Regions from separate parts of the Virgibacillus sediminis genome, predicted to be linked through region 2. Evidence: riboswitches for the same ligand, from Rfam matches in the RefSeq annotation. Region 2 holds a riboswitch; each other region holds the start of a gene.
The links. Region 2 has a riboswitch for S-adenosylmethionine ahead of metK (methionine adenosyltransferase). Riboswitches for the same ligand answer to the same signal wherever they lie in the genome.
Positions count from the first base shown of each region.

Region 1: it holds a riboswitch for S-adenosylmethionine, as region 2 does, so the genes downstream of both, ACFODW_RS12100 (5-methyltetrahydropteroyltriglutamate--homocysteine S-methyltransferase) here and metK (methionine adenosyltransferase) in region 2, are expected to answer to the same signal.
Region 3: it holds a riboswitch for S-adenosylmethionine, as region 2 does, so the genes downstream of both, ACFODW_RS15575 (methionine ABC transporter ATP-binding protein) here and metK (methionine adenosyltransferase) in region 2, are expected to answer to the same signal.

Region 1 is NZ_JBHRRZ010000017.1:231,085-238,282, reverse strand. Features, by position in the region: gene ACFODW_RS12135 (NADPH-dependent FMN reductase) at 1-151, shown strand, start outside; gene ACFODW_RS12130 (Hsp20 family protein) at 270-713, opposite strand; gene ACFODW_RS12125 (O-acetyl-ADP-ribose deacetylase) at 902-1,462, shown strand; gene ACFODW_RS12120 (hypothetical protein) at 1,637-1,975, shown strand; gene ACFODW_RS12115 (pyridoxamine 5'-phosphate oxidase family protein) at 2,203-2,625, shown strand; gene ACFODW_RS12110 (D-glycero-alpha-D-manno-heptose-1,7-bisphosphate 7-phosphatase) at 2,695-3,219, shown strand; gene metA (homoserine O-acetyltransferase MetA) at 3,334-4,242, shown strand; SAM riboswitch class I at 4,315-4,422, shown strand; gene ACFODW_RS12100 (5-methyltetrahydropteroyltriglutamate--homocysteine S-methyltransferase) at 4,505-5,614, shown strand; gene ACFODW_RS12095 (TAXI family TRAP transporter solute-binding subunit) at 5,830-6,765, shown strand; gene ACFODW_RS12090 (DUF1850 domain-containing protein) at 6,755-7,198, shown strand, end outside.
Region 2 is NZ_JBHRRZ010000003.1:5,956-13,153, reverse strand. Features, by position in the region: gene ACFODW_RS01920 (ABC transporter permease) at 1-657, opposite strand, end outside; gene ACFODW_RS01915 (ABC transporter ATP-binding protein) at 647-1,456, opposite strand; gene ACFODW_RS01910 (ABC transporter substrate-binding protein) at 1,470-2,459, opposite strand; gene pckA (phosphoenolpyruvate carboxykinase (ATP)) at 2,636-4,222, opposite strand; SAM riboswitch class I at 4,434-4,541, shown strand; gene metK (methionine adenosyltransferase) at 4,749-5,948, shown strand; gene ACFODW_RS01895 (gamma carbonic anhydrase) at 5,987-6,499, opposite strand; gene ACFODW_RS01890 (tetraprenyl-beta-curcumene synthase family protein) at 6,588-7,198, shown strand, end outside.
Region 3 is NZ_JBHRRZ010000038.1:141,709-148,906, forward strand. Features, by position in the region: gene ACFODW_RS15560 (pyridoxal phosphate-dependent aminotransferase) at 1-1,018, shown strand, start outside; gene ACFODW_RS15565 (MetQ/NlpA family ABC transporter substrate-binding protein) at 1,081-1,911, opposite strand; gene ACFODW_RS15570 (methionine ABC transporter permease) at 1,942-2,601, opposite strand; gene ACFODW_RS15575 (methionine ABC transporter ATP-binding protein) at 2,594-3,604, opposite strand; SAM riboswitch class I at 3,680-3,790, opposite strand; gene ACFODW_RS15580 (hypothetical protein) at 4,012-5,004, opposite strand; gene ACFODW_RS15585 (YjzC family protein) at 5,400-5,612, opposite strand; gene ACFODW_RS15590 (LysM peptidoglycan-binding domain-containing protein) at 5,901-6,440, shown strand; gene ACFODW_RS15595 (Gfo/Idh/MocA family protein) at 6,525-7,198, opposite strand, start outside.

The DNA of each region.
Region 1 (7,198 bases), on a different contig from region 2:
CGTACGTACGGCGGTAACGTTCTCCCTGATGACGGATTTTGAAAACATGAGTGAATTCAACCCTGCACCATATCATCGAGCAAATGCTGGGGAAATGCTTGATCAACTGATTGCCTGGAGTGAAGGTTTCCGCTCATTACGGGCTTCCTAATAAGGATGCAGCAAGAAATGCCCGGTCAAATGAACCGGACAGCTTCTTTTGATATGCTTTCTATCATATGAACCAAAAGCAGAACCCCCGGCTGTAAGCTATCAGCCGGGGGATTGTTTTATTCAATATCAATCTGTTTATGGGCCGGTTTTCCAGGTGCCTTTTTCGGGATTTCTACATAAAGCATCCCATCTTCCAGCTTGGCGGTGATATTGTCCTCCTTCATGTTCCCGATTGGAAATTGGCGCACAAATTCTCCATATTGCCTTTCTTGCCGGAGGACCTTTGTTTCCTCACTTAATTCCTCTGTTCGATTCTCCCGGATCGCACGAATAGTAAGGTTGTCGCTGCCAGCTTCAATGGTGATATCCCTCTTGGAAAAACCGGGAAGTTCCGCTTGGATATAATAAGCCGTCCTTCCTTCGACAATATCGGCACGGAAAGGGCTGAACTTTCCATGCAACGGGGAAAAGACATCATGCTCGAAAACATCTTTTAATGATTTAGAGAGGTTCTGGAAGAGATCTTCCCCTTTTTTACGGTATGGCTTAAAGTCCGACATATGTGTTTCCTCCTTTGCCTGCAATATCTCCCATCTTTATTCTATGCAGAGATGCTGCCAATTGCCCTAATTTCTTAGAAAAATGTAAATTACTTCTAGATTTGGGGATATGCCTATAATCATTTGCCGTTTCTTCCTCCATTATTTACGATAAAAGGGAGATAACGGATTTACAGGAGGGACGGATGATGGAAAAACAGGTAAATGGAAATAGCCTCGTACTGCTGACTGGCGACATTACGGAACAGCACACAGATGCAATCGTCAATGCAGCAAATGGCTCTCTCCTTGGCGGCGGGGGAGTGGACGGGGCCATTCACCGGGCTGCCGGAAAAAGGCTGTTGGAGGAATGTAAAGAGATACGCACCCAGAAGCTGAAAGGCGACTATCTTTCCACAGGGGAAGCAGTCCTCACCAAGGGGTATGATCTTCCTGCAGAATATGTTATCCATACGGTTGGACCAATCTGGAAAAAGGGTAAGGATGGACAGGAAAAACTTCTGGCCAATTGCTATCGAAACTCTTTGGATATTGCGGCTCGGTCTGGGCTGTCCAGTATCTCCTTCCCATCCATTTCAACAGGTGTGTATGGGTATCCAGTGGAAGAAGCGGCCACTGTCGCAATTCGAACGCTTGTCAGCTGCTTGAATCGGAGAGAGGTTGGAGAAGTGAGGGTGGTTTTATTCTCTGAGAAAGACTACCAAATCTATGAAAAGGCTCTAAAGGAGGAGACCCTGCCTCCTCAATAGGTTTCACGTGGAACAGATGGATTGAATAATGGCGCGGAAGTATGGAATAATTGCAAGTTAAGAAAATCTCCAAGAATAGGAAGGACATTTCTTCCTTTCTCTCGAAATAATATATTGAAAGATTCATGCAGAGTGTATTATCATGGAGACAATCAATCAGTGGAGGTTGTTGTTATGCAGGCAATAGATATCTGGGAGAAGATAAATGAACGGGATTTTGAGTTTGAAATCCATACCGTTCCGAAAAATCATCAGTCGCCCCTTTGGTTTGCTGTTCGTCCGACAGAGGATTGTCTGCTGGTGAAACCGGCGACCTTCCAAAAACCGAGTGTGAGTATTTCCAAGGTAAGAAAAATCAACTTCAAGGAATTTGAGCGTGTTTTTGCTTTTTATCACCGCTGGCAGAGTGGAGAACCAGGTGTGAGGAAAGAGGCATCCTACGTCTCGAAAAATACGGCATATATATTTGCATTGATAGCCAGGTTTGAGAAACTGTTGGCCGAGAAAGTATAGAAGCAATTGCCTCGTTCCGGGTGCAATTGCTTTTTTATAGGTAGAGCCATGGCCATATCCACCTCCTAACGCCCAACAAAAAACCCCCCCAGCTTTCGAAGGATAAGTTATCAATAACTAGGCTCCAGACAAGGCGCTGGGTCACCAGCTTATCTAGGTGGGAGGAGTTTATTTTCGGCAAAGATAAGGAACACTATGAAGAAACGGAGGAAAAGGAGTGGTCTTAGATGGATCAAAAGGATATTAGATCCACAGTGGAAAAGATTCTTCAAGAGAGTTCGGTAGGGACCATGGCAACTGTTAAAGGAGATAAGCCGCACTCCCGTTATATGACCTTTTATCATGATGGCTTGAAGCTTTATACCCCTACAAGCAAAGATACGGATAAGACGGAGGAGATTGAGGAAAACCCCTATACACACATCCTGATCGGGTATGAAGGAGAGGGATTTGGCGATGATTATGTAGAGTACCAAGGCAAGGTACGTCTCAATGATTCAGAGGAGATGCGCAGCAGGCTGTGGAGCGAAGATTTGGCGATGTATATGGAAGGACCCGACGATCCGAATTATGTGGTTCTGGAAATAGAGCCTATCGGTATCCGCCTAATGAATAAAACGGGTCAGCCGCCACAAGAACTGGAATTATAATACGGATGAGAGGTTGGGATAAAAAACGTTTGTCTCAGCCTCTTTTACTGGACGAAAGGAGAGTCTGCATTGTCCAAAGGAATATTTCTTGATCGGGACGGGGTCTTGAATGAAGTGCTTACGGACCGTGTCCAATTCGTTAATAGTCCGGAAGATTTTTATTTGCTGCCTGGGGTTGGAGAGGCAATTCATCTGCTGAATAAAGCGGGGTTCAAGGTGTTTGTGGTGACAAACCAGGGAGGAGTGGGACTTGGCTTTATGGCGAAAGAAGCATTGATAGAAATACATAACAAGATGCAGCAGGATCTGCACGAGTACGGAGCAGTGATTGATGATATTGCTTACTGCCCTCATAAACCGCATGCAAACTGTGCATGCCGGAAGCCGAAACCCCAGATGATTTTAGATTTGGCTGAAAAGCATCAGGTTGATATAAAGGAAAGTTTTATGGCCGGTGACCGGGAACCAGATATCCAGGCCGGGAAGAAGGCGGGAGTAAGGACTATTCTGATAGGAGACGGCATTTTGGACGGTGTTGATGCTGATTATGTATTTCCCGATTTACTGTCTGCAGCAAAATGGCTTACAGCATAAATTTAGGTGGAAAATTAAGTTTCCCTATTTTATTCCAGCCGAAGCTGTTGCGGGAATTTTGCATTATCTTTATAATAGTAAGCATTATCTGAGCATACACAGGGGGAGATGCTGTTGCCAATAAATATACCAAAGGAACTGCCAGCAACTGAAGAGCTGAGGCATGAAAAGATATTTGTAATGGATGAGGATCGTGCCAGATCACAGGATATCCGTCCGTTGAATATCCTTATCGTCAACCTCATGCCAGAAAAGGAAAGAACTGAACTGCAGCTCCTTCGTCTGCTTGGCAATACGCCGTTGCAGGTGAACATTTCCTTTCTGAGGATGAAGACACATGAAGCGAAGAATACTAGCAAATCTCATTTAGACACGTTCTATGAAACATTCGGAGAGGTAAAGGACCGCCGCTTTGATGGAATGATCATAACCGGAGCACCCATTGAACACCTTGAGTTTGAAGAAGTGGACTATTGGGACGAATTGACAGAGATCATGGAGTGGAGCAAGAGCAATGTCACTTCCGTACTGAATATTTGTTGGGGGGCACAGGCTTCCTTGTATTATCATTATGGAATCAACAAGTATCCGCTGCCGAAGAAGCTCTCCGGCATCTATCAGCACCGGGTTTCCGACCAGACCATCAATCTGGTCCGTGGGTTTGAGGATATCTTCAATGCCCCTCATTCCCGCTATACTGCCGTTTCCATGGAAGATATAGAGAAAGACCCGCGCCTTCTGCTGCTGTCTTCTTCCGAAGAGGCGGGCGCTTTCATAATTTTATCCAAGGATGAGAAGCATATCATGGTTACGGGCCATTTGGAATATGATGCAGATACGCTTGCAGAAGAATATGCCCGCGACTTGAGCAAAGGGCTTGATATCAGCATACCTGAGAATTATTTTCCGAATAACGATGTAAACCAGCATCCTTTGAATACATGGAGGTCCCATACACATCTGCTGTTCTCTAATTGGCTCAATTATTATGTCTATCAGCAGACACCATATCAATGGGATTAATCAACCCCTTTGCTTTTAGAGGAAAAAATGCTATCATACTAGATATGAAAATACAGACAATTAAATGAATTGTTCTTATCCGGAGAGGCCGAGGGACTGGACCAATGAAGCCTCAGCAACCTGTTTTTCCCGACAAGGTGCTACTTCCAGCAAGTCGTCTGGCGGCTTGAATGATAAGAGGGATGAATTGCTTTATGCAGGGTCTCTTCTTATGCGAGAGGCCCTTTTTCATTATTACACCATAGAAGGAGAGGGACGAATCATGGCAGTAAAGTTAGAGAAGAAGGCTCCTTTTAAAGGGGATCATGTAGGAAGTCTGCTGCGGCCGGAGCGCTTGAAGCAGGCAAGATTGCAACATGCAAATGGAGAAATTACAGCAGAACAGCTGCGGAAGGTCGAAGATGAAGAGATCATCAAGTTGGTGGAGAAGCAGAAGGAAGCAGGGCTGCAATCCATCACGGATGGCGAATTTCGCCGTTCCTGGTGGCATTTTGATTTCCTTGAAAACCTTGTAGGGGTAAGGGGATACGACCCAGGATCTGGGCTGAGCTTTAAAGGGATTGAAACAAAGTCCTATATTATCAAGGTAGAGGATAAGGTGGATTTTGATGAAAGGCATCCCTTCCTGGAACATTACAAGTTTTTGCATGAGCAAGTAGGAGAAAACCATGTACCTAAAATGACCATACCAAGTCCGAACATGCTTCTCCTGCGAGGAGAAATTGACGAGGATACATATGGCGTGGAGGACATTCTGCCGGATTTGACCAAAGCTTACAAGAAGGCCATCCGCGCATTCTATGATGCCGGCTGCCGCTATTTGCAGCTGGATGACACTTCCTGGGCAACTTTCTTATCTGAGAAGGGTCTCCAATCCCTCCGCGACAAGGGGTATGACCCGGAGAAGCTGCAGGAACTGTTTACCCGTGCGATTAATGAATCATTGGAAGGCCGTCCGGATGACATGCTGATAACCATGCACATCTGCCGAGGCAACTACCGTTCCCACTATTTCAGTGAGGGGTCTTATGATGCGGTTTCTGAAATTATTTTCAGTAAACTTCAAGTTGATGGGCTGTTCCTTGAATTTGATGATGAACGTTCTGGTGGATTCGAGCCCCTCAAGCATGTGAATAGAGATGACTTGCATGTGGTCCTCGGACTCATTACTACTAAGTTCGGCGAGCTGGAAGACAAGGAAGAAGTGAAACAACGCATTTCCAAAGCTGCTGAGTATTTGCCGGCCGACCAGTTGGCCCTCAGCCCGCAATGTGGATTTGCTTCTACTGAAGAAGGTAATGATATTACTGAGGAACAGCAATGGGAAAAAATCCGCCATGTCCTCGACATTGCCAAGGATGTATGGAAATAATAGATATTAAGAAAAGCAGGCTGCACTGGAAATTACTATTCCGGTGCAGCCTGTTTTTTTGTATATATATCGGGTAATATTTAACAAATTCAAAATAATGGTAAGTTACTTCCCAATTGAAACCGTTTGCTGTATACTATTTTTGGAATCTTATAAAGGGGGTAATAGAATTGTTACGAAATAAAATAGGTTTGGCATTAGGGGTATTGGTTTTGATGCTGCTTGCTGCCTGTGGCGGTGGGAATGAAGAATCAGGCGGTGAAGCAGGAGGCAATGGAGAAGGACTCGATACAAATATCGTCACCATCGCGACTGGTGGTTCTTCCGGTCCATACAACATTATTGGCACAACCTTGGCGGAAACATATAGTAATGAATTCGGAATTAATTCAAGAACACAGACCACAGGAGCTTCCGTGGAAAACGTCAACTTGATGAAAGAAGATAAAATTGAAATGGCTTTCACCATGAGTGATGTTGTGAGTCAGGCAGTCGAGGGGACGGGGAACTTTGACGCACCGATTGAGAAAGTCAATCAGATAGCAGCATTATACCCTAACTATGTACAAGTAGTGACTACAGCCGATTCTGGAATAGAAACCCTTTCAGACCTGGAAGGAAAACGGGTAGCGGTTGGCGACCAAAACTCCGGTGTAGAGGTGAACGCCCGTAATCTTCTGAAAGGACATGGGATAACCTATGACGACTTGGAAGTTGATTATTTAGGGTATGCTGAAGCAGCCGATGGACTGAGGGCAGGTCAATTGGATGCCGCTTTCCTGACCAGTGGGCTTCCTAATGCTTCCCTGTTAGAGCTTTCCGAATCACTGGACATCCGGCTGGTAACCATCAAACAGGAAGATGTAGAGGAAATCGCCCAGGATCAGTCCTATTTTGTACCAATGGAAATACCGGCAGATACGTATGGCAATGAGGAAGCAGTTCCAACAGCTGCCATCATGAATGCTTTGATTGTACGCGAAGATATGAGTGAAGAGGATGTCTACAAGTTGACAAAGGCATTCTTTGAAAACCTGGATTCTTTGGAAAACTCCCACCAGGCAGCTTCTGACATTTCCTTGGAAGAAGCCCAAGAAGGACTTGTAGCACCACTCCATCCAGGAGCCGAACGCTATTATAATGAACAGTAAGTGGATGAAATGGGGCGCATGGTTGATTGTGCCCTTTTTTTTCCTGTTTTTCAAACTACCTGTGATTGGGCTGGAAGCGGATAACACGGTCTACTATTTGAAAGAACCGGCTTTTCAGCTGAAATGGATTCATTCTGTGGAGAAAGAAGAATGGTTTGAAACATATGAACGGCATGGCAGCAAGCTTATGCTGACAGATACGCTGTTCAAGACATTTGGTGCCGGGACTCCTTCAGACGGAGAGGTGATCCGCAATCAGGATGGATTTGTCCATATGAAGGTGGAAAGGAAAATGGATGAAGTGAACTTGGCTGTTTCCAAGGATGCAGAAACTCGTTTGGAAACAAAAGAGGCTGTTATTCCTTTATATGAGTTGGTTGATCACCATGAGAATTTGCGAATATCTGTACACTATCTTCATGTATGGGAGTAT
Region 2 (7,198 bases):
CTTGGATACAAGGAATTCCCCTACAATGACACCAACCCAAGACAATCCTACATTCACTTTCAATGTCGAAATCATTGTGGGCATGGCAGCTGGAAATATTGCTTCCTTGAAGCACTGTTTCCGTGTTGCTCCAAAGCTCTTTAAGACTTTTTGATAATTGGGATCTACTTCGCTAAAGGCGGAATAGACAACAAGTGTGGTAATGATGACAGATATAATTGCTCCCATTGCAATAATTGAGATAAATCCTGGTCCCAGTGCAACTATGATAATCGGCCCCAGGGCCACCTTAGGCATGGCGTTCAAAATGACAAGATAGGGGTCAAGTATATTCGATAACCGCTTGGAACTCCAAAGTAATGTGGCTATCATAATACCAGCGACTGTTCCGATAAGGAATCCTAACACCGTCTCAAACAATGTGAATTGCAGGTGGCTGAGCAAGGAACCATTCGAGAATCGCTCTGTAAGCAAGGATAACACCCGGCTGGGTGAACTAAATAGCAATGGGTCTATCCAATAATATCTTGATGCCATTTCCCAAAGGAGCAGAAAGGTGATCAAGATCCCAGCCTGCCAGGTAATGACGATGCGCTTTTCTTTTTTTAGCCCATTCTTATATTCTTCATAAAGCTGCTGGTCTGTTTTATTCACCATTATCTTTGGGCACCACCTTCGCATTTGGAGAGGCATTTTCTCTTTTATCCAATTCGCTCCAAATTTTTTCAAATAGCAATTGGTATTTGGGGTGCTTTCTAGCTTGGAATGGTGCCTCGTTCCTTAATTCAACTGGGACTTCAAAGCTTTTTGCTATTGTCCTCGGGTTGGCATTCATCATAAGAATCCGATCACTCATAGCAATGGCTTCCCCTATATCATGGGTAACGAGGATGGTCGTTTTTCGATAAGTTTTCAATATATTGGAAACCAGATCCTCAAGCTTTAATTTTGTCTGATAGTCAAGTGCAGAAAATGGCTCATCGAGCAATAATATTTTCGGGTCATTGATCAATGTCCGGACTAATGCTGCGCGCTGACGCATACCGCCGGACAACGAACTAGGATAGAAATCCGCTACTTCCGGCAGTCCGACTTCTTCCAGCATATCTAGAGCAGCTGCTTTCATCTCCTCTGTGTCGGTATGGGACAATTTCGGTCCGAGAAGGACATTCTCCATGATAGATTTCCATGGAAAAAGGTAATCCTGCTGAAGCATATAGCCAATAGCTAATGTTGAATGGGAAATCGGTTTTTCCTGAAGCAATACATTTCCACCTGTAGGTTGGATAATACCTGCCAGGATGGAGAGGATGGTCGATTTACCACAGCCGCTTGGCCCTAATAATGCAATGAACTCCCCCTCCTTCACGGAAAAGGAAACCTGGTCAAGTGCTTTTGTGTAGCCTTTAGAAGAAAAGTAGTGATGGGAGACCTTATCCATTGTTAGAAATGACATAATATCCCCTTCCTTAGTTGCTGAGAACTTCCTCAGCGAATTTTGTGTTTACCAATTCTTCATAAGGCACATCGGTCGGCAGTTCGCCAGCTTCATCCATGATATCCTTCAAGTTCTCCCATTCTTCTTCGTCTAAGACAGGATCTTCTGCAAAGGATCCTTGTTGTTTATAGCGGTCGATGGAGGCAGCGAGCATATCTATTTCCGTGTCCTCGAAGTATGGATGAATGACCTCAGCAATTTCTTCTGCACTATGCTCCTGTACCCATTGTTGGGCCTTATAGACGGCATTTGTAAATTTCTGTACGGTTTCTTCATTCTCATTCAGGAAGCTCTGTTTTGCCATAAAGACTGTATACGGTACCTTTCCGGATTCCTCTCCAAAGGAAGCTACGATATGTCCTGTTCCTTCTTTTTCAAAGACGCTTGCAGTAGGTTCGAATAACTGGACATACTCATAATCACCGGAAGAGAATGCGCTTGGTATGTTGGCGAAGTCTACATTTTGGCTGAGATTCAAGTCACGATGCGGATCAATTCCGTGCTTCTTCAGTACGAATTCTCCCACCATTTGTGGCATTCCCCCGACACGTTGCCCAAGGAAGTTGCTGTTTTTCAGGTCTTCCCAGTTGAAATCAGGGCGAGGTTCTTTTGACACGAGAAATGTACCATCCGTCTGTGTCAACTGGGCAAAATTTATTGCATAGTCTCTGGAATCCTGGGCGTATACATAAATGGATGTTTCCGAGCCTACGAGGGCTATATCGGCACCATCAGAGAGCAGCGCTGTCATGGTAGTATCGCCGCCCCAGGTCGTTTGAAGCTCAACATCCAATCCTTCCTCTTCAAAAAAACCTTTTTCCAGAGCTACGTACTGCGGGGCGTAAAACAGGGAACGAGTTACTTCGGCAAGGCTGACGGAGACCGTACCGTTTGTGTTGCAGGCTACAAGGAAAACCAGCATCATACTGACAGTGGCAACGGCCGCAATCAGTTTTTTCATAACGTTCAACCCCTTGATAAATAGTGTGATGTCAACATAGTTTATGCTAGAGGGCAAAATGTGTGAATGCCTAGTGTGGGCGGAAAGGAGAAATTCAAACAATTGAAAAGCCGGCCTCCGAGAACGGAAGCCGGCTTTATTTATAAATATTCCTTTTGGGATGAGGAATCTTAGGTTCAGACCCGGTATGCAGGTCCTGCTTGCTTGATGTCATCACCGGCTTCCGTAAATTTCTCGAAGTTCCGGTGGAATTTCATGGCTAAGGATTTAGCCGTTTCTTCATATGCTTCTTTTTCCTCCCAAGCATTCTTGGGTACCAGCACTTCATCGGGTACGCCAGGAACCTGGAGAGGAATATTCAAACCGAAGATTTCATCGGTAACGGTCTCTACGGAATTTAATTCACCTTCCAATGCAGAGTGGATCATCGCACGCGTGTAAGATAATTTCATCCTTTGCCCCGTGCCATACGAACCACCAGTCCAGCCGGTGTTTACTAAAAACACATTGGAATTGTGCAGGTCAATCTTCTCACCGAGCATCTCAGCATAAACTGCAGGTTTCAGTGGAAGGAATGGAGCACCGAAACAGGCGGAGAAAGTTGCCTGTGGTTCTGTCACTCCGCGCTCAGTCCCTGCAAGTTTACTGGTATAACCACTCAGAAAGTGGTACATGGCCTGTTCTTTCGTTAATTTACTAATTGGCGGCAGGGTTCCTGAAGCATCTGCAGTCAAAAATATAATCGTGTTCGGATGGCCTGCGACACTAGGAGTGACAATATTGTCCATATTATCCAATGGATAGGCTGCACGCGTATTTTCAGTCAGGGAAGTATCATCATAATCCGGCAATCTGGAAGACCGGTCCAGTACGACGTTTTCAAGAACAGAGCCAAAACGTATTGCTTTGTGGATCTGCGGTTCCTTTTCTTCAGACAAATTGATGCATTTTGCATAACAGCCGCCTTCTATATTGAATATGCCGTTTGGCCCCCATCCGTGTTCGTCGTCCCCGATCAGGCGACGGTAGGGATCGGCAGACAGGGTGGTCTTTCCCGTACCGGATAAACCGAAGAATAAAGCTACGTCCCCTTCCTGGCCTACATTGGCGGAGCAGTGCATGGAGAGGATATCCTGACGCGGCAGCAAGTAGTTCATTACTGAAAAGATTGACTTCTTAATTTCCCCGGCATACTCTGTTCCCCCAATCAATACCACCCGCTTCTTGAACGAGATGATGATAAAGGTTTCAGAGTTGGTTCCATCCACCTCTGGGTCGGCCTTAAAGTCTGGGGCGGATACTACAGTGAATTCTGCCTGATGGCCCGAAAGTTCTTCCTCAGTCGGGGTGACAAACAGCTGTCTCGAAAAAAGATTGTGCCAGGCATATTCATTGATTACCTGGATAGGGAGGCGGTATTTGGCATCTGCACCCGCGAAGCCTTTAAAACTATATAATACATCCCTCTCTTTTAAATGAGAGATCATCTTTTCATACAATTTATTAAATGAGGATTCGTCAATATCCTGGTTGACAGTTCCCCAGTCTATGTGATCCTCGGAAATTTCGTCTTTTACAATAAATTTATCTTTAGGAGAGCGTCCAGTATACGCTCCTGTAGTTGCACGAACAGCACCGGTAGCGGTGAGGATTCCTTCATTTCGGGCCAGGATCTGTTCGACCAGCTGTGGTACTGTTAAGTTCTCTTGGAGATTTACATGTGAGTGAATCTCTTTGGTTAATGATTTTTCCACCATTTTCATTTTGACAACCCGCCTTTTTTGATGAATTTACACAATATACTTATCAAGCATCCATTTTTTTCTTTTTATGAGTATTAGTATAACACATTAAAAAAATTAGTCCACACTAATTGGTGGATTATTTTAGAAAAATCACAATTTCCTGTGGGCGATTCTCGAAATGGTTGACACGCCGGGCCTCTTCCGTTAGGATAAATTTCGAACGGATACTCTCTTATTCAGAGCCGGTGGAGGGACAGACCCGATGAAGCCCAGCAACCATCACTTTCAGTGAAAAGGTGCTTACCTGATGCAAGGATTTTTCCTTGGACAATAAGAGTGAAAGGCTATCACCTTTCCTCATCATTGCAGGAAAGGTTTTTTCTTTGTTCAAATGAATTATTGTTTGCCTGAAAGGAAATCCTTAGGCTTCCATATTAGCTTATGGGAACATGGTATGTTCTGATATTTTGGACCTCTTTGGATAAAAAAGATAACTAATGGAAAAATAGAGTACCGTAATACAATTAGGGGAGGATTTAGCCAAATGGCTGAAAACCGGCGTTTATTCACTTCTGAATCTGTAACGGAAGGGCATCCGGATAAGATTTCCGATCAGATATCGGACGCAATTTTGGATGAAATTTTAAAAAAGGACCCTTTTGCAAGGGTAGCATGTGAAACTACTGTAACAACTGGCCTCGTACTGGTTGCCGGCGAAATTTCCACGAGTACATATGTAGATATCCCGGCAATTGTAAGACAGACCGTGAAGGAAATAGGGTACACCCGGGCCAAATTCGGATTCGATGCGGATACTTGTGCTGTGCTGACTGCCATTGATGAACAGTCACCTGATATAGCAGAAGGAGTCAACCAGGCCTTGGAAGCACGGCAAGGCAAAATGACAGAGAAGGAAATCGATGCCATCGGCGCCGGAGACCAAGGTTTAATGTTCGGGTTTGCCTGTGATGAAACGGAAGAATTGATGCCTTTACCTATTTCTTTAGCGCATAAGCTGGCCAAGAGCCTTTCCGATGCCAGGAAAGATAAAGTCCTCGACTACCTCCGCCCGGATGGGAAAACACAGGTAACCATTGAGTATGACGAAAATGGGAGCCCAGTTAAAGTGGACACGATCGTTATTTCGACACAGCATCACCAGGATATCCCACTCGACCGGATTGAAGAGGATATCAAAGAGCATGTAATCCGTCCAGTGGTGCCGGCTGAATTATTGGATGATACAACCAAGTATTTCATCAACCCGACCGGAAGATTTGTTATAGGCGGACCACAAGGGGATGCCGGACTTACAGGCAGGAAGATCATTGTTGATACGTATGGAGGCTATGCAAGGCATGGTGGGGGAGCGTTCAGTGGAAAGGATGCCACTAAGGTGGACCGTTCTGCAGCTTACGCGGCCCGCTATGTTGCGAAAAATATTGTGGCAGCAGGATTGGCAAAGACCTGCGAGGTCCAATTGGCTTATGCCATCGGAGTTGCAGAGCCTGTTTCCATTTCCATTAATACCTTTGGCACCGGCATCGCTACCGAGCAGGAACTAGTACAAGCCATACGGAAGATATTTGACCTTCGTCCGGCTGGAATTATTCGCATGCTGGATCTGCAAAAACCTATTTTCAGGGATACAGCGGCATATGGACACTTTGGCAGAACGGATGTCCAGTTCCCTTGGGAAAAGACAGATAAAGTAGATGAGTTGAAAGCACTCGCTGAAAAGTAAGCAAGCAGGCCATGCAGGATTTTCCTGCATGGCCTCTATTATAATACAGTATTTGTTTTGTAGTATTGACCTTTCTCCACGTATGACTTCCTGACTCGCTCCATCTCCTGATAATCTTCATCCGTCAGTTCTCTGACAACTTTTGCAGGTCTCCCTAATGCCATTGTGTTGGCGGGGATTTTCTTTCCAGGCGGCACTAAACTCCCTGCTCCAATGAAGGCATTTTCCCCAATTTCTGCACCATCCAGAATAAGCGATCCCATACCGATAAGAGCATTTTTTCTTATGATAGCCGAGTGTAGTGTCACTTGGTGGCCGACTGTCACGTCGTCTTCGATAAGCAATGTACGATCAGGGCTTTGATGCAACATGGAGAGGTCCTGAATGTTGACACGCTTACCTATGCGTGTTGGAGCGACGTCACCGCGAATAACGGTTTTGAACCAGATGCTCGAATATTCGTCAATTGTTACATCGCCGATGATCATGGCGTCGTGTGCTAGGAAAACTGTGTCATGAATAGATGGTTCTTTACCTTTATAGGCATACATATTTGAATCCTCCTAAGAAATATGGTGATATATAAGTAGTATAACAAAGCGGAGATGAGGAAGCGCATTTCCAGTTGGAGGAATTGGAGTGGCAAAGCATATTCCGACCAGGGCGGTTACATTAATGAAATCTGTTTACCAGCAAGTGTTCCCGGCGGTTGACAAAGAACTTTCCTATTGGAGAAAAAGGGCGGAGGAAATTCCAGACCGTGAATTGCGAAACCAGGCGCTTTCCAGTATGGAGGCAAAGCGGTTCCATTGTCAGGGAGGGGCGGTATACAGCCTGCTGGCAGGGGCGAAGCATGTAGAGGCTGTCCGCTTCATTGTAGCATATCAGACGATCAGTGATTATTTGGATAATCTGTGTGACCGTAGCACATCAATGAATCCGGAAGACTTCTGTTTATTGCATGAAGCAATGTCCGACGCTTTGAAACCTGGAACAAAGACGAAGAATTATTATCTTCTACGAGAGGAACAGGATGATGGGGGATACTTAGCTGAATTGGTCCGTACCTGTCAAGAATCACTCGGCATGCTGGACAACTACCAGATGGTGGAAGGCCATCTTCTCGAATTACAAGGCTTGTATGCTGACCTTCAAGTGCATAAGCATGTGAGGAAAGAAGAACGCATGCCTAGGCTAACGTCTTGGTATAAGGGTTACGAAGCGAAGTTTCCAGATTTAGACTGGCACGA
Region 3 (7,198 bases), on a different contig from region 2:
AGATCTGAAACAATCGGCCGGCATCCCGGAATATCACAAGTACTCCCCATTTCGAGGACAGCCGTTCCTCAAACAGGCGATTGCCGATTTTTATAAACGGGAGTATGGGGTGGAGATAGATCCGGAACAGGAAGTGGCGATTTTGGCAGGAGCGAAGACAGGACTAGTGGAAATCAGCCAATGCCTGCTGAATTCCGGAGATACTGCCCTTCTCCCCGACCCCGGCTACCCGGATTATATGTCCGGAATTGCCCTGGCAGATGCAGAACCTGCGTTCATGCCACTGAAAGCCGAGAATGATTTTCTGCCGGATTACAGCGAAATCTCCGCAGAAAACTTGGATAAGGCAAAGTTGATGTTTTTAAACTACCCGAACAATCCAACCGCAGGCACTGCAACAGAGGAATTTTTCCAGGAAACCATTGACGTGGCTGGGCAGCACAACATTTGTGTGGTCCATGATTTTGCCTATGGTGCGATTGGATTCGACGGCAAAAAGCCGCTCAGTTTTCTCCAGTTTAAGGGAGCCAAAGATGTCGGCGTCGAGATGTATACCTTGTCCAAGACCTACAACATGGCAGGCTGGCGTGTGGCTTTCGCTGTAGGCAACCCTTCAGTGATTGAGAGTCTCAACCTGATTCAAGATCATTTGTATGTCAGCCTGTTCAGTGCTATCCAGCAGGCCGCGGAAAAGGCGCTGTCCAGCGACCAGCGGGCAGTTGAACAGCTCGTGGAAACCTATGAAAACAGAAGAAATGTTTTTATTGAAAAACTTAAGTCCATCGGCTGGAATTTGGGCGCTCCAAAAGGCACCTTTTTCTGCTGGCTCGCTGTCCCTGAAGGTTACACTTCCCAGCAGTTCTCAGACCTCCTCCTGGAAAAAGCCCATGTAGCCGTTGCAGCAGGCAATGGATTTGGCGAGCAAGGAGAAGGATACGTGCGAGTAGGACTATTGGACAGCGAAGAACGGCTCGCCGAAGCTGCGGAACGCATTGGAAAGCTTGGCCTGTTCGGGTGATATTTTAGATTTCACCATGTAAAAAGGCTGTGCGCCCGACAGGGCAGCACAGCCTTTTACACTTATTCCGTCATCCATTGCGGTTTGCCGAAACCTTGGAACTCTTCATCAATGATTGCTTCAAATTCCGGTGATTCGATAACTTCTTTAATATCCTGAGCCCACTCACTATCGAGGTCCTCGGTGTTCACTACGACACGGTTCCGATAGTCATCAGGCATATCTTCAAGTGCCAGAGCGTCAAGCAGATCCATGCCGGCAGCAAGTGCAAAGTTCCCTGGAACAGTTGCCAGGTCTTCACTGTCAGCAGTCCGTGGCAGTTGGCCTGCTTCAATTTCCTTGAACTGCAGGTTTTTCGGGTTTTCTTTGATGTCAGCCAGGCTAGCACGCAGCTGGTCTACCTCTTCATCCAATGTAATGAGTCCTTCATCCTCGAGCATGATCAGTGTGCGCGCCAGATTGGTTGGATCATTGGCAATAGTGATATTGCTTCCTTCTTCAATATCTTCAATGGAGTCATACGTATTGGAATACAGCCCCATTGGTGCAGTCGGTACAATTTTCACTTCGGACAGGTCCATGCCGTTTTCCTCGGCAAATGACTCATAATACAATTTATGCTGGAACAGGTTGGCATCAATGTCGCCGTTATGCAAAGCATTGTTCGGCTGGATATAGTCGCTGAATTCCGTGTTTTCCACCGTGTATCCTTTTTCCTCCAGCAACGGCTTCAATGCTTTATTGACCATATCACTGTATGGTCCGGAAGTGGCTCCGAAGCGGATCGTCTCTTTCTTGCCCTCATCGGCACCAGAAGCACTTTCCTCTCCTCCGCATGCAGCCAAAACTATTAATGCAATCAATGTAAAAATGATTCCTACACTCTTTTTCATCAAATTTCCTCCTCTATGGATATATGTTTTCTATCGCTTATTAACTACCCTGGCAATGAAGTCCCCGGCATATTGAATAACTTGGACTAGCACGATCAGTATAATAACGGTGGTATACATGATGAGGTCATCATAGCGGTAATAGCCGTAGCGGATGGCCAGATCGCCGATACCGCCTCCACCTACCGTCCCCGCCATGGCAGAGAAGCCGATCAGGCTGATGGTCGTGATCGTCACACCGCTGATAATCCCCGGCTTTGCTTCCGGGAGAATGACATCCTTGATGATCATCCATGGTGACGCACCTACAGATACGGCAGCCTCTATTACTCCCTGATCTATCTCCCTTGCCGAGGTCTCGACAATCCGGGCAAAGAACGGGATGGCGGCAACAGATAATGGCACGGCAGCCGCTGTCGGCCCAATGGTCGTTCCAAGCAGGGCATCGGTGACAGGCAGCAGGAAGACAAGCAGAATGATAAATGGTATCGACCGCACCAGATTGGTGACGATGCCCGCTGCAACTTTAACGAACCGGTTCTCCAGGAAAAGCCCCCGATCGGTTACGTATAAGAGGATCCCAAGCGGAAGCCCGACAAAGATAGCTATCCCAAGGGAAATTCCCACCATATATAAGGTTTCAAAGAATGCTTGATTCAGTTCCGGCAGGAGTTCTATCAGTCTATCCATATCGGATCACCTCCACTTGTTGAACCCGCTCTTCCAAATACGCAATCGCTTCTTCCACCTGCTCCTTTTCACCGGTCAATTCCATGATGAACACGCCAAGAGGCATGTCCCTTATATACTCTACTTTTCCGTGAAGGATATTGCCGCTGACCGGGTAGGCCTGCAACATGTCGGAGACGACTGCTTCTTTCGCCAGATCCCCGCGGAACTGCAGTTTCACCAAGGTTCCCTTGCAGTCTTCCAACAGCTTCTCCGGCAAAGTGAATTGCAGGACGGTCTGGATGAAATCTTTAGTAAGTTCCTCTTTCGGATTGGAAAAGATGTCGAACACTTCTCCCTCTTCCACGACTTTTCCATTCTGCATGACTGCACATCGGTGGCAGATTTCCTTCACGACTTCCATCTCATGCGTAATGATAACAATCGTGATGCCAAGTTCCTCGTTGATTTTCTTAAGCAGGCGCAAGATAGACTTGGTCGTACTGGGATCCAATGCCGAGGTTGCCTCGTCGCATAGTAGTACTTTCGGATTATTGGCCAGTGCCCTTGCAATACTGACCCGCTGCTTCTGTCCGCCGCTGAGCTGGGACGGATAATTATCTGCCTTATCAGCAAGCCCCACAAGTTCCAGCAGTTCTTCCACCCGCTTTTGCTGTTCCGCCTTTCCGAGTCCGGCCGCTTTCAGAGCGAACGCTACATTCTCGGCCACTGTTTTGGAAGACACGAGATGGAATCCTTGAAAGATCATTCCGATCGACTGTCTGGCCTTGCGCAGTTCTTTGGCCGGAAGCTTCAGAAGATCAACATCATCAATCAGCACCTCGCCTGCTGTCGGCCGCTCCAGAATATTCATGCAACGCAGCAGTGTGCTCTTCCCAGCACCGCTGTATCCGACAATTCCATAGATTTCCCCGCTATCGATGTGCAGATTCACTTGGTCTACGCCAGTTACCAGCTTTTTCTTGACCTTGTACACTTTCTCTACGTTGCGAAGTTCAATCATGCTGCTCCCCCCCATTCACCTAAACAAAAGCCTCTCTTCCATATGCGAAAGAGAGGCTGAATATCTGTTTTCAAACCCTTATCTTTCAGAATGGATTCGCTCATTCTGCAGGAGGTAGCACCTTTCCGTTTCGGAAGGTTGCTGTGACGTCTTCAGGCCTGTTCCCTCAGTCACTCTTGATAAGCTGTATGTAATTTTCATAGACTTAATACTATAGCCATTCGACAAAAATGTCAACATATTTTCGGAATTTTACAGGAAGTGGTTATTCTCTGCCGAAATGGCGGTTTCGCGGCACTTATAGTATTTCCAGAACCCTCCTCATATGGCTCGTTTCACCATATATATGTGGGGGAGATGCTTCCCGATAGTAGTGCCAACTCTCTCTTACTTCCTTTACGGTATAATTAGAAATATTTCTTGACCTTCCGAGCAGCTTCTTCCGGGTTTTTATAGACGATCGGCTCTTGATGAAGTGTCTGGAAGGCATGGATGCCAGTAGTGCTATGCCCTACCGGAATAATTCTGGCATGGGCAGGTGAGCCTTCATTGGAAAAGGTGAGGGATAGATTGAAACCGTCCAGACCCTCCTGTTCAAGCGTATGGAACACTGCCTTCAGTCCATGGGCGAAGTCATTCCAATCCTGCTGCTTAATATCCTTGATATCTGTGACACCTTTGAAGATCGCTTGAACATCATAATGCCCCTTTGGAGCAAACGCATGGATCCATGCTACGCTGCCTTTTTCCCCAACCCAGCGCTCGCCGCCTTTTTCATGCTCATACAGCCAAGAGAGATACTCGCGTCTGTGATTTTCTTGAAAGGCACGTGATTTCCGGTCAAAGAGACTCTGATAATTGGTGGCCGATTCTGAAACAACCCCATGCAACTGTGGGTGTAGAGTGCTGCCATCCGCTTGCGGCAGGTGGTTCCAATTAACAGAGACATACATTACGTCCTGTTCCGCCCGGAGTACCTGCTGGATATATTGCTGTGCTGCCTGGAATGCATCCTGGATCATTTCCACAGTAAACTCCTTCAGCGGAAGATAATGTTCCTCAGAAACCACAACCACCCCATTATGCTTGCCGTAGGGAAACATATTTGGATATACGACGGCCGATCCCTGCCTGATCCGGCCTTCCGGATTGATTACTTTCTGGAATACCGGTGTCAGTTTCTCCAGATTTTCTGGGCATAGTGGACAATTCTCCCTGCTCTCCTTCATTTGATTACGGTGGTATACCTTTTCCAGCTGCTTCATCCCCGGATCAACAACCAGCCGGGAAGATTCTCCTGTGAGAGGATCAAACCGCACCTCCGTTTTCCGTTCCAGTTTTTCTCCATCTTTCGTATAAAAGCTAAAAACTTCCTCCTGCGTCACAAATAAAGGATCCATCCGCCAAACTCTCCTTTTGCTATGTTATCCTCATCATGTCTATAAACAGCATGATTTATCACATCGTTCCCATAACGGTTAAAGGCACGAGGTTGGGACAAGATTGTTTAATCTAACTTCAATATATGGGGGTAAATTGCCGCTGCGGAAATATGCTCCGCTGATTCAGTGCATCGTTCGCCTTTTGAATTAAATACTTTTAGTTTTGTCCATCCTTGTGCCCAACACCATATGGGGTTTATCTATGTTCCGCGCAGGATTCCCATACATATCTCTCAAAACGGAAGCTCGCAACGCTGCCTGTGCCATACCTCACTAGCCATTCTTAACCTCAGGGTGTTTATTAAACAAAAAGCCGCCCCCCACTGGAGCAGCCTCTTCAACTAGCAGGAAGCTCAGTTATTACTTCTCCCCTGGACACCCGGCTTATGAAGATCGCGCTTCTTGATCCAAACACGGTCCTGGTTGGTGTTCTGCGGAAATTCCTGCCCAGCTTCCATTTCCACCTGCCGCGGGTCATTTACGTTGCTGCCTGTTTCACCGTTTTCTACATAAATGCCATTATTCGGCGCTTTCTGTCCTGCCTTGAACATAGATTGTTCACCCATTATCCACACTCCTCCTGAATTTTCCCTTAGTATGAGTTACTGAGGGAATTATTATGAATTCCTCAGGCGGAGAGCAAAAAAAGAAAAAGGCCCCCTTTCAAAGAAGTGCCTCTCTTGGCAGTGTGGAAATAGTATCCGCCAGCACAAACATGGTTTTTGCCATTTGTTATGGCCGACACGGTTCCATTTCTCCAATTCAATATTTATCAGAATGGATTGCCGGTGGATAGGCACATTGCCCCCGATATCCGAATAGGGTATGTTAACAATGGAAATGAGGTGGAATTGATGAATTATATCGTACAGCCGGGTGACTCTTTGTCCAGTATTGCCCGAAATTTTCATACGACGGCCGATATCCTTCTCTCCTTAAATCCTCAAATTCAGAACCCCGACCTCATCTACCCTGGGCAAGTCATCTTTATACCAGACAATGGAGCATCGGAATTATGCCCTGTGCTGAAACAGGGTGACCGGGGTGCCCCCGTCAGAAGGCTGCAGTATCTGCTGGCCTTTGTTGGCCTATACACCGGGCCCATTGATGGCATCTACGGTCCAAGGACGCAACAGGCACTGCTTACATGGCAGTCTTCCATAAGAGAATTGGAGGTGACAGGGGTGGCGGATGAAGAAACATGGGCATCCCTGGGAGCACAGTGTGAACCGAGGCCAACTGTTACACCTTATATCGTCCGGCCGGGAAGCAGTTTATTCCAAATTGCCCTATGGTTCGGCACTACCGTCGAAGAAATCCTGCAGATCAACCCGCAGATTACCAATCCAGACGTTATCTATGCCGGGCAGGTCATTAATATTCCTCCAAGCTAGAAATAGGGGCTTTATTACCTCATCCTCCCGCAATAAAAAACGACTCAACAAACCAATAAAGGTGTGAGTCGTTTTTAACCATGCTTATTTTGTTACAACAATTGCTTCTTCCTGTGTTTTCAAGCATAATTCTGCTGCTTTAAAAGCATGCTCCTGGGTCATGGCGTTTTCTGTACGGTTCAAACAATCTTTGATCAATTCACCAAAGAATGGGAATCCGACCTCCCCTGACAGTTCATAATGCTTTTCTCCGTCTTTGTTTACCAAATAAAGATGGTCTCCCGATTCCTCGCGTGCTACATCGACATATTTGCGGATTTCGATGGTGCCTTCTGTCCCGGTAATGAACGTCCGTCCATCTCCCCAAGTGCTTAAGCCGTCCGGGGTAAACCAGTCCACTTTGAAGTAAAACGTTGCCCCATTATCTCCAACCAGTGTCGCATCCCCATAATCTTCGAGCTCAGGATATTCTGGATTATTGTAATTGCCGACCTTGCTGTGCAGAACCTCTGCATCTTTGTTTCCTGTATAGTACAAGAACTGTTCAATTTGGTGGCTGCCAATGTCGCATAAAATTCCACCATACTGTTCTTTTTTAAAGAACCAATCAGGACGGCTTGGCGCATTCAAACGATGCGGGCCGAACCCAGTAACTTGGATGACGTCACCAATGGCACCATCCCTAATTAGTTCACCAGCGAAAACAGCCCCTTCTACATGCAAGCGTTCGCTGAAATACACCATATATTTCTGCCCGG